DNA from 4 places in the Paenibacillus sp. E222 genome. Region 4 is predicted to be linked to each of the others. Evidence: riboswitches for the same ligand, from Rfam matches in the RefSeq annotation. Region 4 holds a riboswitch; each other region holds the start of a gene.
The links. Region 4 has a riboswitch for thiamine pyrophosphate ahead of HW560_RS00735 (ABC transporter ATP-binding protein). Riboswitches for the same ligand answer to the same signal wherever they lie in the genome.
Positions count from the first base shown of each region.

Region 1: another riboswitch for thiamine pyrophosphate. It lies ahead of tenA (thiaminase II); the one in region 4 lies ahead of HW560_RS00735 (ABC transporter ATP-binding protein).
Region 2: another riboswitch for thiamine pyrophosphate. It lies ahead of HW560_RS03085 (ABC transporter substrate-binding protein); the one in region 4 lies ahead of HW560_RS00735 (ABC transporter ATP-binding protein).
Region 3: another riboswitch for thiamine pyrophosphate. It lies ahead of HW560_RS19045 (thiamine phosphate synthase); the one in region 4 lies ahead of HW560_RS00735 (ABC transporter ATP-binding protein).

Region 1 is NZ_CP058552.1:5,435,887-5,439,011, reverse strand. Features, by position in the region: gene HW560_RS24145 (NAD(P)/FAD-dependent oxidoreductase) at 1-735, shown strand, start outside; gene HW560_RS24140 (hypothetical protein) at 744-1,031, shown strand; TPP riboswitch at 1,078-1,176, shown strand; gene tenA (thiaminase II) at 1,298-1,969, shown strand; gene HW560_RS24130 (GNAT family N-acetyltransferase) at 2,020-2,553, shown strand; gene HW560_RS24125 (TetR/AcrR family transcriptional regulator) at 2,603-3,037, shown strand; gene HW560_RS24120 (DHA2 family efflux MFS transporter permease subunit) at 3,072-3,125, opposite strand, start outside.
Region 2 is NZ_CP058552.1:715,455-718,579, reverse strand. Features, by position in the region: gene HW560_RS03090 (thiamine-binding protein) at 1-32, opposite strand, end outside; gene HW560_RS03085 (ABC transporter substrate-binding protein) at 256-1,296, opposite strand; TPP riboswitch at 1,518-1,630, opposite strand; gene HW560_RS03080 (NAD-dependent epimerase/dehydratase family protein) at 1,776-2,531, opposite strand; gene HW560_RS03075 (VOC family protein) at 2,550-2,936, opposite strand.
Region 3 is NZ_CP058552.1:4,201,441-4,204,565, reverse strand. Features, by position in the region: gene thiS (sulfur carrier protein ThiS) at 1-94, opposite strand, end outside; gene thiO (glycine oxidase ThiO) at 91-1,320, opposite strand; gene HW560_RS19045 (thiamine phosphate synthase) at 1,325-1,999, opposite strand; TPP riboswitch at 2,238-2,347, opposite strand; gene HW560_RS19040 (ABC-F family ATP-binding cassette domain-containing protein) at 2,412-3,125, opposite strand, start outside.
Region 4 is NZ_CP058552.1:170,047-173,171, forward strand. Features, by position in the region: gene HW560_RS00725 (ATP-binding cassette domain-containing protein) at 1-122, shown strand, start outside; gene hisC (histidinol-phosphate transaminase) at 147-1,268, shown strand; TPP riboswitch at 1,374-1,476, shown strand; gene HW560_RS00735 (ABC transporter ATP-binding protein) at 1,647-2,414, shown strand; gene HW560_RS00740 (ABC transporter permease) at 2,401-3,125, shown strand, end outside.

The DNA of each region.
Region 1 (3,125 bases), 2.3 Mb from region 4:
TTTCCTCTTCTGGAGGAGAGCTTTCAGTCAGTATACATCAGCGGTGCTGCGCGTATCGATGGACGTGCACTGCGTGATGCCTTAATCCGATCGGCACAGCGTAATGGAGCGGTTCTGATTGATGGAGACGCGACACTTCAATATGAATCGGACCGAGTAACTGGAGTGGTTGTGGACGGTAAAGTCATATCGGCTGACGAGGTAATTGTGTGTGCCGGCGCGTGGGCTAATGAACTGTTGAAGCCCTTGGGCATTGATTTTAAGGTTCATTATCAGAAGGCACAAATTATGCACTTGCAGGTTCACGATCGAAAGGACACTGGGAACTGGCCTGTAGTCATGCCTCCTTCGGATCAATATTTGTTAGCCTTTGATCAACAGAAGATTGTGATCGGAGCGACTCACGAAAATGATATTGAAGGATACGATACAAGAGTAACCGCAGGCGGAATGCAGGAAATTTTGAATAAAGGATTGGAACTGGCTCCCGGTTTAGCTGATAGCACGTTTCAGGAAGTAAGAGTAGGATTTCGTCCATTTACACCAGGTTTTCTTCCGGTAATGGGTGCTGTCCCAGGTTGGAATGGTTTGATTACAGCCAACGGGCTTGGAGCTTCCGGTTTAACGATGGGGCCTTTTATTGGAAGTCAACTGGCCAAGTTGGCTCTTGGTATGGAGTTAGATATCGATATTCAGCCATATGACCTTGGAAAAGCAATGGATCATCAGAAATGAGGTGAACTATGACGTATTCACAGCGCTTAACTCACGGCAACTCCTCAGACATCATTTATCTGGAGCACCAGATTAGCATCGCCGAGGAGGAATTGGCAAAAGCCGAGGAAGAGCGGCGGGCATACGAATCGGATTTAGATCAGTTAAGGAAGTCTCCAGATCATTCAACATCAGCAACGAACATCTCTAATGAGCAAAAATTAGTGGTTGAGTTAAACAAGGTACACAGTATGATTAAGACCATCCGGACACGACTTAAGAACTTGCAAGAAGATTTAGGGGAACTTGAAGATTAATAGGAATAGTTTGACATTTGGAAAAACACATGTTGTAATAAGCCTGAGCTATTTGCAGGGGGACTGTTCGCAGTTGAGAAGGTTAAAACCTGACCCTTTGAACCTGTTAGTTAATACTGACGTAGGGAGCAAATGACATGTACTCATGTTATTTTGCCCTTGCCGAAAATAGGTCAAGGGCTTTTTGGTCTGCATTTTGGGGGACAGAACGCGATAGCTGGGTGTGAAGCGGGGACATTATGATTTTAATAAAAGGAGCAATGATCATGTCATTTTCGAGAACGTTAAAAGATAAGTCCAGAATCGTATGGGAAGATGGATACAACCATCCTTTTTTACACGAAATGGGGAAAGGCACACTGGATCAGGAAGCGTTTAAGTTTTATCTTCTTCAGGACTATACCTATCTGATTGAATATGCGAAGATTTTTGCCATGGGCGCGGTGAAGGCGACAGATGAAAAACTGATGACGAACTTTACGGTGATTCAACACGCTATTCTGTACGAAGAAATGGATTTGCATCGAAATTATATGAAGGAATTTGGGATTACGCTGGATGAAAATCATACGGTCAAACCATCTCTGTACAACAAGGCGTATACGTCGAATATGATGAGTGTTGCACAAACAGGTGGTGTTGCCGAAATCATCGCCGTCATTTTCCCATGTGCGTGGACGTATTACGACTATGCAACAAGATTAAAAGAACAATATCGAGATTCATTAGAGGGCAATTTCTATCAGACGTGGATCGAAAATTATGCAAGTGATGAATTCCGCGATTCATTCGAATGGTTCTATGATACATTGGATGCATTATGTGAACATAAAACCGAGCAGGAACTGGAGGCCATTGAAGACATATTTAGAAGAAGTGTTGAATTTGAATATCTGTTCTGGGATATGGCTTATAATCAGCAACTCTCGTACTTCTGATGAATGAAATCTCAAATCTATTACAACCAGAGACAAGGATGAACATACAGATGAACAATCATGGGGAACGCATCTATTTACGATTTTTGAACGTGGAGGACGCGCCGACACTGCTGGATTTGCAGTTCCGTAACCGGGCTGTTTTCGAAGAGATATCGGCAAGTGAACGATCAGAGACATTCTATACACTGGAGGGCCAGTTAGCCCTTCTTGAAGGCTGGAACAAGGCGAGGGAAGAAGGGAAACGTTACTCTTTCGGGATCTTCCTGAACCATACGCATGAGCTTATTGGGGAGATCTCTCTGTTCGAACTTGAACTGGATTCCATCAGCAAATGGATTGTTGGTTATGTGCTCGATCAGGCCCAGAATGGTAAGGGATACATGAGTGAAGCTCTGCGGCTAGCACTTAATTTTGCCGTGAATGACGGGGGAATAAAACGAGTGGAGGCAGGTGCACTTCCCGACAATGCCGGATCAATTCGAGTGTTGCGTAAAGCGGGCTTCCAGGAAACGGACCGTCAGAATATTAAAATCAAGGGAATTTGGAAGGAACATGTGATGTTTGCAGTGGATTTGCAGTAGAGTGTTGAATATCGTAACGTGAACCGCCTAACTCATCCAGAGGGAACTTATGAATAAACGGAAACAAATGTTATTGGACTCAGCACTTGTGCTCTTTGAGAAACATGGAGTAACCAACACTTCCATACAAATGATTCTAGACGAGTCAGGTGTGTCCAAAGGAACATTTTACAAATTCTTTGGTTCAAAGGATGATTGTATTCTTGCCATTCTGGAGCAGCGTGTACAGGAAGACATGATGATTCGCAAAGATTTGGAGAGCCAAAGCTATGCTTCCGATTTTGATCTACTGGTGGATCAGATTATGGTCCCGATGATGTTGCCAGAAACAAAGCTGGTTGTGGAGTTATTCTACGTTAGCGCGGAAGTTCTCACTTCAGTGGAGAGGCTACGGTTTATTTTATTATTTCATACACAAAAAAGCGGCAGATTGGACGTAAAGCTTAGGGTCCTGATCTGCCGCTTTTGGTATACGATACAATAGGCTCTACATGATGTAATTCATGTAAATGCTGTTCTTAATTTGTATTCATCGAGACTTTTTGTCTTACAGGCTGCTTGGAGTCTTCCTC
Region 2 (3,125 bases), 550 kb from region 4:
ATGACTTGAATGCTAAGTAGTGTGCTTGCCATGAAAGATCACTTTTCCTTTCGAGTTAAATTGCATGAGTTAAACCAGCTTTACACTTGACCACTCCGATTGCAGTACCCTCTTCCGATCGCTGTTATCCCCGAATTTTTTTGATTTCATTTTCCACAAGGGGAAAATCCGGGGATAAAGGCGACCACTTCGTTTCTTCAGATGGGTTCTGCACTCTTCGTTCTGGTGTAAAAAAAAGTTAAACTTAAACCATTTTTATTGGGGTAGAAACTCGTTCGTATACGCTTTGGATACATCTACCTGCTCATCGAGCAGTTTTTTGCTAAACATCCAATCTGTATAGTTCTGCCATACTTCCTGCTTTTGCTCACCCCAGCGCGGTGCGTCATCCTGATATTTCGGACTCAGCCACTTTTGGCTTGCGAGTACAAGGTCCTTATCCAGATCCGGTACGGCCTTGATCAGAATGTTCGCAGCGTCTTCGGGATGATCAATCGCATATTGATATCCTTCGGAAGTGGCTTTCAGGAATGCTTTAACCAGCTCGGGATCGTTCTGAATCGTCTTTTCATTGGTAACGAGTACAGGAGTGTAGTAGTCCAGTGCCTCGGAATAATCCTTCACATATAACATGTCGATCGGTTCGCCGCGCAGTTCGGCTTCAATACCCGTCCACGCGTAGAAAATCCAGGCAAAGTCGATATCACGTTTCACAGCGGTGAAAAAGTCGGCGTCACCCATGTTAATGTTTTTCACTTTGGATACATCGGCGCCTTCACCTTCCATAATGGATTGCATCACGGCTTCTTCGACTGGGGAACCCCAGCCGCCATAGGTTTTGCCTTCAAAATCTTTGGGAGACTTGATGTTTCGATCCACCGGAGCGGCAAATCCGGACGTGTTATGCTGAATAACCGCAGCGATGGACACAAGCGGTACGCCTTGTGTGCGGGCCTGAGTCACGCTCTCCTGATAACTTACGCCAAAAGGCACTTCATTGGATGCAACCATCGTATCTGCGCCACCGGCACCTGGTTGTACAATCTCTACGTTCAAGCCTTCGGCCTTGTAAAAACCTTGATCTACGGCCGCATACAGGCCGGTATGATTCGTATTTGGTGTCCAGTCCAGCACTACTTTAATGTCCTTGAGGGCTGCGTTGTCACCTTCATTGCTGTTTTCGGTATTGCTGCTGCCAGTTTCTCCTGAAGGTGCAGCTTCTTTGCCGCCACATGCGGCCACAGCCACTAGTAGTACGCACAAGAGCATTAGGCCCATCATTTTACGCCATCTCATCTTCATTTCTCTCCTTCATGTTGTCCGGCCAGTGGCACGGGGTACTCCTTGGCTTCATATCCAAGCATCTTGCATAAATCGACAGATTTATACCAGCTATGATCCGGATGACGTCATTTTTTTTAGCTCTCTGGCTATATAAAAGAACATTAAAAAAGCGCCCCGTTAATCCGGGACGCGTGCAGGCGTTAGAGATGTGGCACTCAGCAAAGAGGCTGGGCCAATTCGATATACTCCGATTCCTACGCTGGCATGATCCAGATCAGGTCTAAGGGTCAGTATCTTGGTGGGATACACTCTCAGCCGGCCTATTCCGACTCCCCTGGGAAACTATGAAGTTACGGGCATTACTATGTGTAATTATAGGCCAGAGGCCTATGCATGTCCAGTCAGGAACTGGATGGGGACACGTATGAAGTTATCAAACAGGCCGTTATACATATGTATAACAGCCTGTTAAGATGTGTGATTTTCAACAATTATCGTGGCGAATCATATAAGGAAATCTGACTGAGTGCAAAAGCATCGGATTTCGGGTCATAGCCTACCTGTTTCTGAGTGGCTTCCAGATTCAACCGTTTAAACTTATTATTCGAGATCCCATGCAGTATGGTGAAGGGCTCCAGCTCTGTAGCTGTAATTGCTTTGAACATCAAATTACACAAGTCAGCCGGACTAATATACGCGCTCATATCCCTTGCCTCCAGCACGGGTCCATCCGGTTGAAAATCATCATATGCACCGATACGTATTGCAACACTTTGTAAACCTTCGGTATACGCAAAATAGGAAGCAAGCGATTCTCCAAAACATTTGCTAACCCCGTACAAATTCCGTGGGCGTGTCGGCATGTCTGGATAGACCTGAGCATCAATGGGATACCCCTCGATCGTCTGTGCACTGCTTGCCAGAATGACTCTTTGCACACCTTGGTCCTTGGCTGCACGGAATACATTAAATGTACCTTTGATATTGATGTCCAACAACGATTCATAGAATCCGGCATGCGGGGAAGGATCTCCCGCCAGATGTACAACCACATCCATGCCTTCGCAAGCGTGCTGACAGGCTTCGGGATCTGTCACATCCAGTGTCATGATCTCATGGTCTGTCCCTTGATACGTATGCAGTCTGTCGATATTCAAATCTGTTAGTCGCAGGTGAAATGCTTCTGACAAGTGTTGGGACACGTCACGTCCAATTTTTCCGGCTGCACCGGTAATTAAAATGTTCATAAAAATCAGCTCCAATTTTTAGCGCTGGAAGAACTCAATCCATTCCTTTTCAGGTCCATAGATGAAGAAATAACGGTAACCGTTAGGCAGTGTAATCATCTCTCCATCAATAAACTCGGCCTCGGTTTCTTTAATGCGGTTATACTCGGCCTCAAGGTCATCGACATGGATGGCAAAGTGGTGCACCGTACCTTCGGAAGGCAGCTTGTCGCTGTATCCCTGAATCAACTCAATCTCGGTCTCATCGCTTCCGTTGAAGCCGAGAAAGGCGAGCTGAATGACACCGTTGGTATGGGTTACCCGGTCTTTCAATTCAAGACCAACAATCTCCGTGTAGAAACGCAGCGTGGTCTCCAGATCGCGAACGGCAATGCCGACGTGGTCAATGCGCTTTTGAAAACTCATAATCAAAAATCCTCCTTTAAATATGCAGTGGATCTTTTCTACCATTTTAAGGGATATCATAGGGCTGTACTACGGGGTTGTCAAATCCGATTTTTAATTTGGGAAAATTATAATTGTTCACAGAATGTTCACTTATGAGGAAGGCTTCATCATCTCTATAATTACGAAGGTAAACAGAGAGGATGAGAG
Region 3 (3,125 bases), 3.5 Mb from region 4:
TTTTTACTTGCAAATTAAATGAATGGAGCAATTTGTCCACACGATTTAAGCTATCTTCAATTTGCATGGTTTGTCCGTTGACAATGATATTCACTGCAACATCTCCTTTGTGTTCAAACGTTCTGGACTAAGGTCCTGAATCCCCAGCTCTTCCGAGGTTTTGCCACAAATCAAGTCAGCCATGAGGCTCGCTGTAATCGCACTAAGCAATATGCCGTTACGATAGTGTCCAAAAGCAGCGAATAAACCGGGAACACTTTCGCAAGCCCCCACATAAGGCAATCCATCCGGAGTCGAAGGACGGACACCCGCCCACGCTCGGATAAAATGGGCTTCCTTTATGCCAGGTATCCAGTTTGTTGCAGCTGCAAGCAGCTTCTGAATGCCTTGCACCGAAACGTTCATATCTGTTCTTCCAGGAAGGCTTGTTGCACCGATCCATACTTCTCCATTAGCTTTGGGAACAATATATATATCCTCTGCATACACCGTTTTGTCTGGCCTGTACCCGGCATGGTGAGGTGAAAACTGCACGGCTGCAATCTCTCCCTTTACTGGTAAAACAGGCGATTTCAGACCCACATGTCTCATCAATTCTTCACCATGTAACCCTGTAGCAATAATGACATTTCTCGATGTCATCGTTCCTATTGAAGTCTCGATCCCTTGCACTCCATTCACATCCGTATGCAAACGGACATCCTGTACACCTTCCATCACCCTTGCACCCATGGCTTGAGCCGATCTGACATAAGCCTGCGTTAAGCTGACAGGAAGAACCTCGCTCTCGGAAGGTCTGTAAAATGCTCCATACGTATCCCTGTTTAACCATGAAGCTTCCTGTTGGACAGCGACACGATCCCACCAAATATGTTCTGTAGATAAGGTAGACCATCGATTATTCTTGTAACTGCTGACCTCACTGTATGAGCGAAAAGGAGTAATAAAACCTTGCTGTTGCAGCCCCATTTCAACGCCGCTAAGCGCACTGATTCGTTCCTTCTGCTCATGAAGCAAAGCTCTGCTCTGCCGGGCAAGCTTTGCCATCACAGCATGAGTAAATTCCTCACTGTCAGCGGCAAGCATGCCTGCGGCTGCACAGGAAGTTCCACCAGCGATCCGAGCACGCTCAACCAGAAGAACGTCATAACCTCGGGTAGCGAGTTCACATGCGATAGCACAACCGATAACGCCTCCGCCTACAATAATGGTTTCTGCATGAAGCTTGCCTCGAAATTCTGCTCCAACTTTACTCCTCGATACTGTGCCTGGATGATACCCTGAACGATTCCCGCTTCGGCTTCTTGCTTCCTTTCTCATGGCATCATCTCCTTGGTTCGGCGTATTTCTCTGAATCCGTAATCGCCAGTCGCAATGCAGCGGCAGCCAGTTCCGGCTGATCATTCGTCCAAATCGACGAAATCACAGCGGCTCCACGGGCACCAGCAGTTCGAATGGCAGCAATATTCTCCGTTGCAATCCCACCAATCGCGATGACCGGAATTGAAACTTTAGCGCATACCTCTGCTAACGAAGCAAGTCCCCTGGGCTCGAAATTTGGTTTACTGGGTGAGGCATATACATGCCCGTAAAAGAGATAATCCGCTCCACGTTCTTCTGCAACTTTTGCTTCTTCCAGAGAATGAACCGATACTCCTACGCGAAGCCGATTGTTTCTCCTCAACACATCCTTATCGTATTTCCGAATAACTGCTTGACCCCAATGCACACCACCAAGCAACGCATGATGATCAAGCTGAGTGGAGCCATTCAGAATGATTCGGTTAAATGGGACACCTCGTGTTCTGAGACTTTGCGCCCAATACATCTGTTGCTCAAGGGGCAGCTTTTTTTCCCGTATGTGGATATAATCGACCCACCGCCATATATCCTTAGCAATATTCAGAAAAGAGTCCAAGTCTCCTGTACCTGGTGAAACCACATGCAGTTCGAATAATCGTGTTGTTAACTGTTCGTGGAAGATTTCCGTCCTGTTCACCCTCCTCTTGTATGATTTAAGCGGATATAAAACAACAAAAAAGCCACTCCCGTAGGGGAGTGGCCACGAATTTAGAATTCATGGATCAACTGAATGACTGTCGCATGGGATTACTCTATATATACATAATGCATAACAACTACAGAAACCAACATAGTCGCAACGCTGTATACTTAGAAACCGCATGAATCATCTTGCAGGCCATATCGCAAAGTTATCGATAACGCCCTTTGTCATTAGCTGAAACGCGCCACTTCCCTACGCTGGTATGATCCAGATCAGGTACAAAGGGTCCGGAATCGCATTCTTCCATCTCAGCCGCATCGTGCGGCCCCCCTAGTGTTCATATGAAGCTGTAGCCTATGTTACCATAGACACCTTTTTTTGTCACCGTACATTTCCATTTATTACGTTATTGTTTCTCGGACCAAGCTTCAACATCCCACGTTTTGGTAACCCAATCTTCATAAAAATCAGGTTCATGGGATACGAGCAGCACGGTACCCTTGAATTCTTGCAAGGCACGTTTCAGCTCTGCTTTGGCCGTTACATCCAAATGGTTTGTAGGCTCATCGAACAAAATCCAGTTACTTTCACGCATCAGAAGTTTACACAAACGAACTTTGGCTTGTTCACCACCACTAAGCGCGTTAAGCGGACGGGTGATATGCTCATTTTTCAATCCACAACGTGCGAGATGCCCCCGGACTTCATTCTGTGTCAGATGAGAAAATTCATTCCACACATCTTCAATCGGGGTAATGTTTCCTGCACGTACTTCCTGTTCGAAATAGGCTGTCTCCAAATAGTCACCCAAGAAAGTCTTACCGCTGATTGGTGGGATTTTTCCCAAGATGGTCTTGAGCAGTGTGGATTTACCTACACCGTTACAGCCAACAATGGCAATTTTCTCGCCACGCTCAATCGTCATCGTCATTTTGGGCAATAATGCATACGAATATCCAATTTCAAAATCAATGCCCTCAAAGACGGTTTTACTACTCGCCCGGGCATCCTTGAATTTAAATGTGGGTTTGGCCGCTTCGTCTGGACGATCGATCCGTTCGATCTTGCCGAGCTGCTTCTCACGGCTCTTGGCACGACCGGAAGTAGAAGCACGGGCTTT
Region 4 (3,125 bases):
GGCCACGCGTTCGGGACAGCGGGTTTGCTCATTTTGAAAACCTGATTCTGAATCGCTTGTTGACTCCTCCACAAGAGACACCACAGCAGATTGCCCAGAAACAGATATCATTCTCGATCTAATTCCACTGGAAAGAAGGCATGATTATGCAATCCCTTTCACCCGTTCCCTCTCCTCCTGTTAAAGACCTGTTAAATCAAATTCCGGCTTATACGCCTGCTAAATCCATGGAACAGATCCGGCGGGAGTTGGGACTGGAAAGTGTGGATCGACTCGCAGCAAACGAGAATCCGTTTGGTTCCTCTCCGCTGGCAGCAGAAGCGGTCAGATCGCTGAGTTCCGATCTTTTGGCTCAATACCCCGACGGTTCCAGCCAACTGCTGCGTGACAAACTTGCGGAACGTCTGGGGGTTCGTACTTCCCAACTGGTATTTGGAAGTGGATCTTTCGAGCTCCTCACCCTTACCGCCCAAGCTTATCTTAATCCCGGGGAGGAATCACTCATTCCGGTGCCCTCCTTTAACTGGTATAAGGGCGCTACGCTGCTGGCAGGCGGGGTCATTCATGAAGTGCCTTTGGTCAACCATTCACTGGATCTGGAGCAATTCCGGCAGCGGATTAATACTTCTACCCGAATCATCTGGCTGTGCAATCCGAATAATCCGACCGGAACCATTTTCACGGCAAATGCCCTGCTTGATTTACTCGAACATGTTCCCTCCCATGTCGTGGTTGTCCTGGATGAAGCGTATTATGAATTCGCGGAAAGTGAAGATTACCCTGATACGGTTAAGCTGCTGGAGCAGTATAATAATCTGATTATTTTGCGGACCTTCTCCAAAATATATGGACTGGCCGGACTGCGTATTGGATATGGCATCGCGAATGAAAGCATCATTGAAGGCATTAACCGGGTCAAGCTGCCCATCAGTCTGACAGCCACATCCCAAGCCGCTGCTTCGGCCAGCCTGGATGATCATGAATTTGTTTCTCATTGCCTGCAATACAATCGTCAGGGACGTGAAACGTTAATGCAATCCTTTGATCAGTGGAAATTACCCTACATCCCTTCCGAAACCAATTTCATCATGGTGGATCTGTTGCAGGATAGCGGCCCGATTACCAAAGAATTGTTGAACAGAGGTATCTCTGTCCGCGGCGGTGCCGAATTCGGTATGCCTACCTGGCTTCGGATTACGATTGGCACACCTGAGCAGATTGTCCGGCTGATCAGTGAGCTTGATTCACTGTTACATTCAAACGATTAGAATAGGTTACTTTCCTAACTCTCATTACGCACACTTCTTTTAAGCCGCCCTCTTTACATTCTGCTTGCATGTGATATATGCTGAACACACAACTGCATATCTTAATCATTGCACTAGGGGAGCCTTGCGGCTGAGACGAATCGAACGATTCGGACCCTTTGAACCTGATCTGGATCATACCAGCGGAGGGAAGTGGAGCGGCCTCTCAGTAAGCGGATTTTTTCATGTTGATGATGAAATTTAATGTGAATTGAACTTACAGACCCACTCATTTCTCCGGAAATGGGTGGGTCTTTTTCGCATTCTTCGGGCAGATCAGAAGGTGTAATTAAAGATCACGCAGTTTGAAGTTTGAATAATAAAGGGGAACGGATCGAGATGGATAACGACATAACCATTCATAACATGAGCTACGCCTTCCCGGGAAAAAGGGATTCCCCCGTGCTCTCCAATGTGTCGATGCGTGTAGCCAAAGGCGAATTCGTCTCGCTCATCGGTTCCAGCGGCTCCGGTAAAAGCACCCTCTTCAAGCTGCTGGCAGGCCTGCTTGAGCCAACCCACGGAACCATTAATATTCCTTGGGTTCAGGAAGGAAAGCGACTGGGGCAGGTGGCCTACATGCCGCAAAAGGACCTCCTGTTACCCTGGCGAACCGTCATGGAGAATTGCATGCTCCCCGCTGAACTTGCTCCAGGTCGGCAGGATAAGGTACGAATTCGAGCGGACATTCTGGCCGGTCTCGACCGATTTGGCTTATCTGGCCACGCGCATGCTTACCCGGACGAGCTGTCAGGTGGCATGCGCCAGCGTGTCGCGCTGCTTCGTACGTTGCTGACAGGTGGCCAGCTCATGCTGCTGGATGAACCATTCGGCGCACTCGATGCCCTGACCAAACGTGAGATGCATCGCTGGCTGCTGGAGCTCTGGGAAGGCTTGGGCAAAACCGTGTTGTTCATCACGCATGACATTGAAGAAGCCCTGCTGCTCAGTGATCGGATTATCCTGTTAACTCCGGTGGGCCATAGCCAACAGCTGCTGGATCTGACGGTACCTTTGCCGCGTCCAAGACATTCGGACATGATCTACGAACCCGCTCTCGTTCAGATGAGACGACGACTGGAGGAACAATTGCATGCGAGACGGTAACTTGAGAGATAGCACGAAGTATAGCGTGAGAGGTTGGCTTGCCCGTTATGGTCTATTTCTTTTGCTCATGATCCTGCTGCTTGCTCTCTGGGAGTGGATTGTGCGTATGGGATGGGTGCCTTCCTTCATCATTCCAGCCCCGACGGCGATTGTCCGTTCCCTGTATGAGCATCGCCACCTTCTGCTGGGTACACATTTGCCCGCTACCTTGATGGAGGTTGTCGTTGGCTTTGGCTTGTCCATTGGTGCCGGAATTGCACTTGCAACGGGTATGCATATGAATCAGTCGATTGAAAAAGCGTTATATCCCTTCATCGTGATCAGTCAGACGATCCCGCTGATTGCCTTGTCCCCCGTCTTCATCCTGTGGTTTGGCTACACGCTGTGGAGTAAAGTCGCGGTGGTATTCCTGATCTCATTTTTCCCGATTGTGGTGAGCACCTACGATGGCCTGCGCCAGGGTGATCCGGAGCAGCGTGAACTGCTCCTGACGATGGGGGCCAGCAAGTGGGATATTTTCCGCAAACTCCAGATTCCACTTGCCCTTCCCTCCTTCTTTTCGGGAATGAAAATGTCTGTGGTGTATTGTGTGGTCGGTGCAACGATCGGGGAATGGCTCGGTGGAAGCAAGGGCCTTGGGTACTTCAGCCGCAGAATGTCGAGCAATATGAACACGGACGCCATGTTCGCCGCCATTGTGCTGTTATCCCT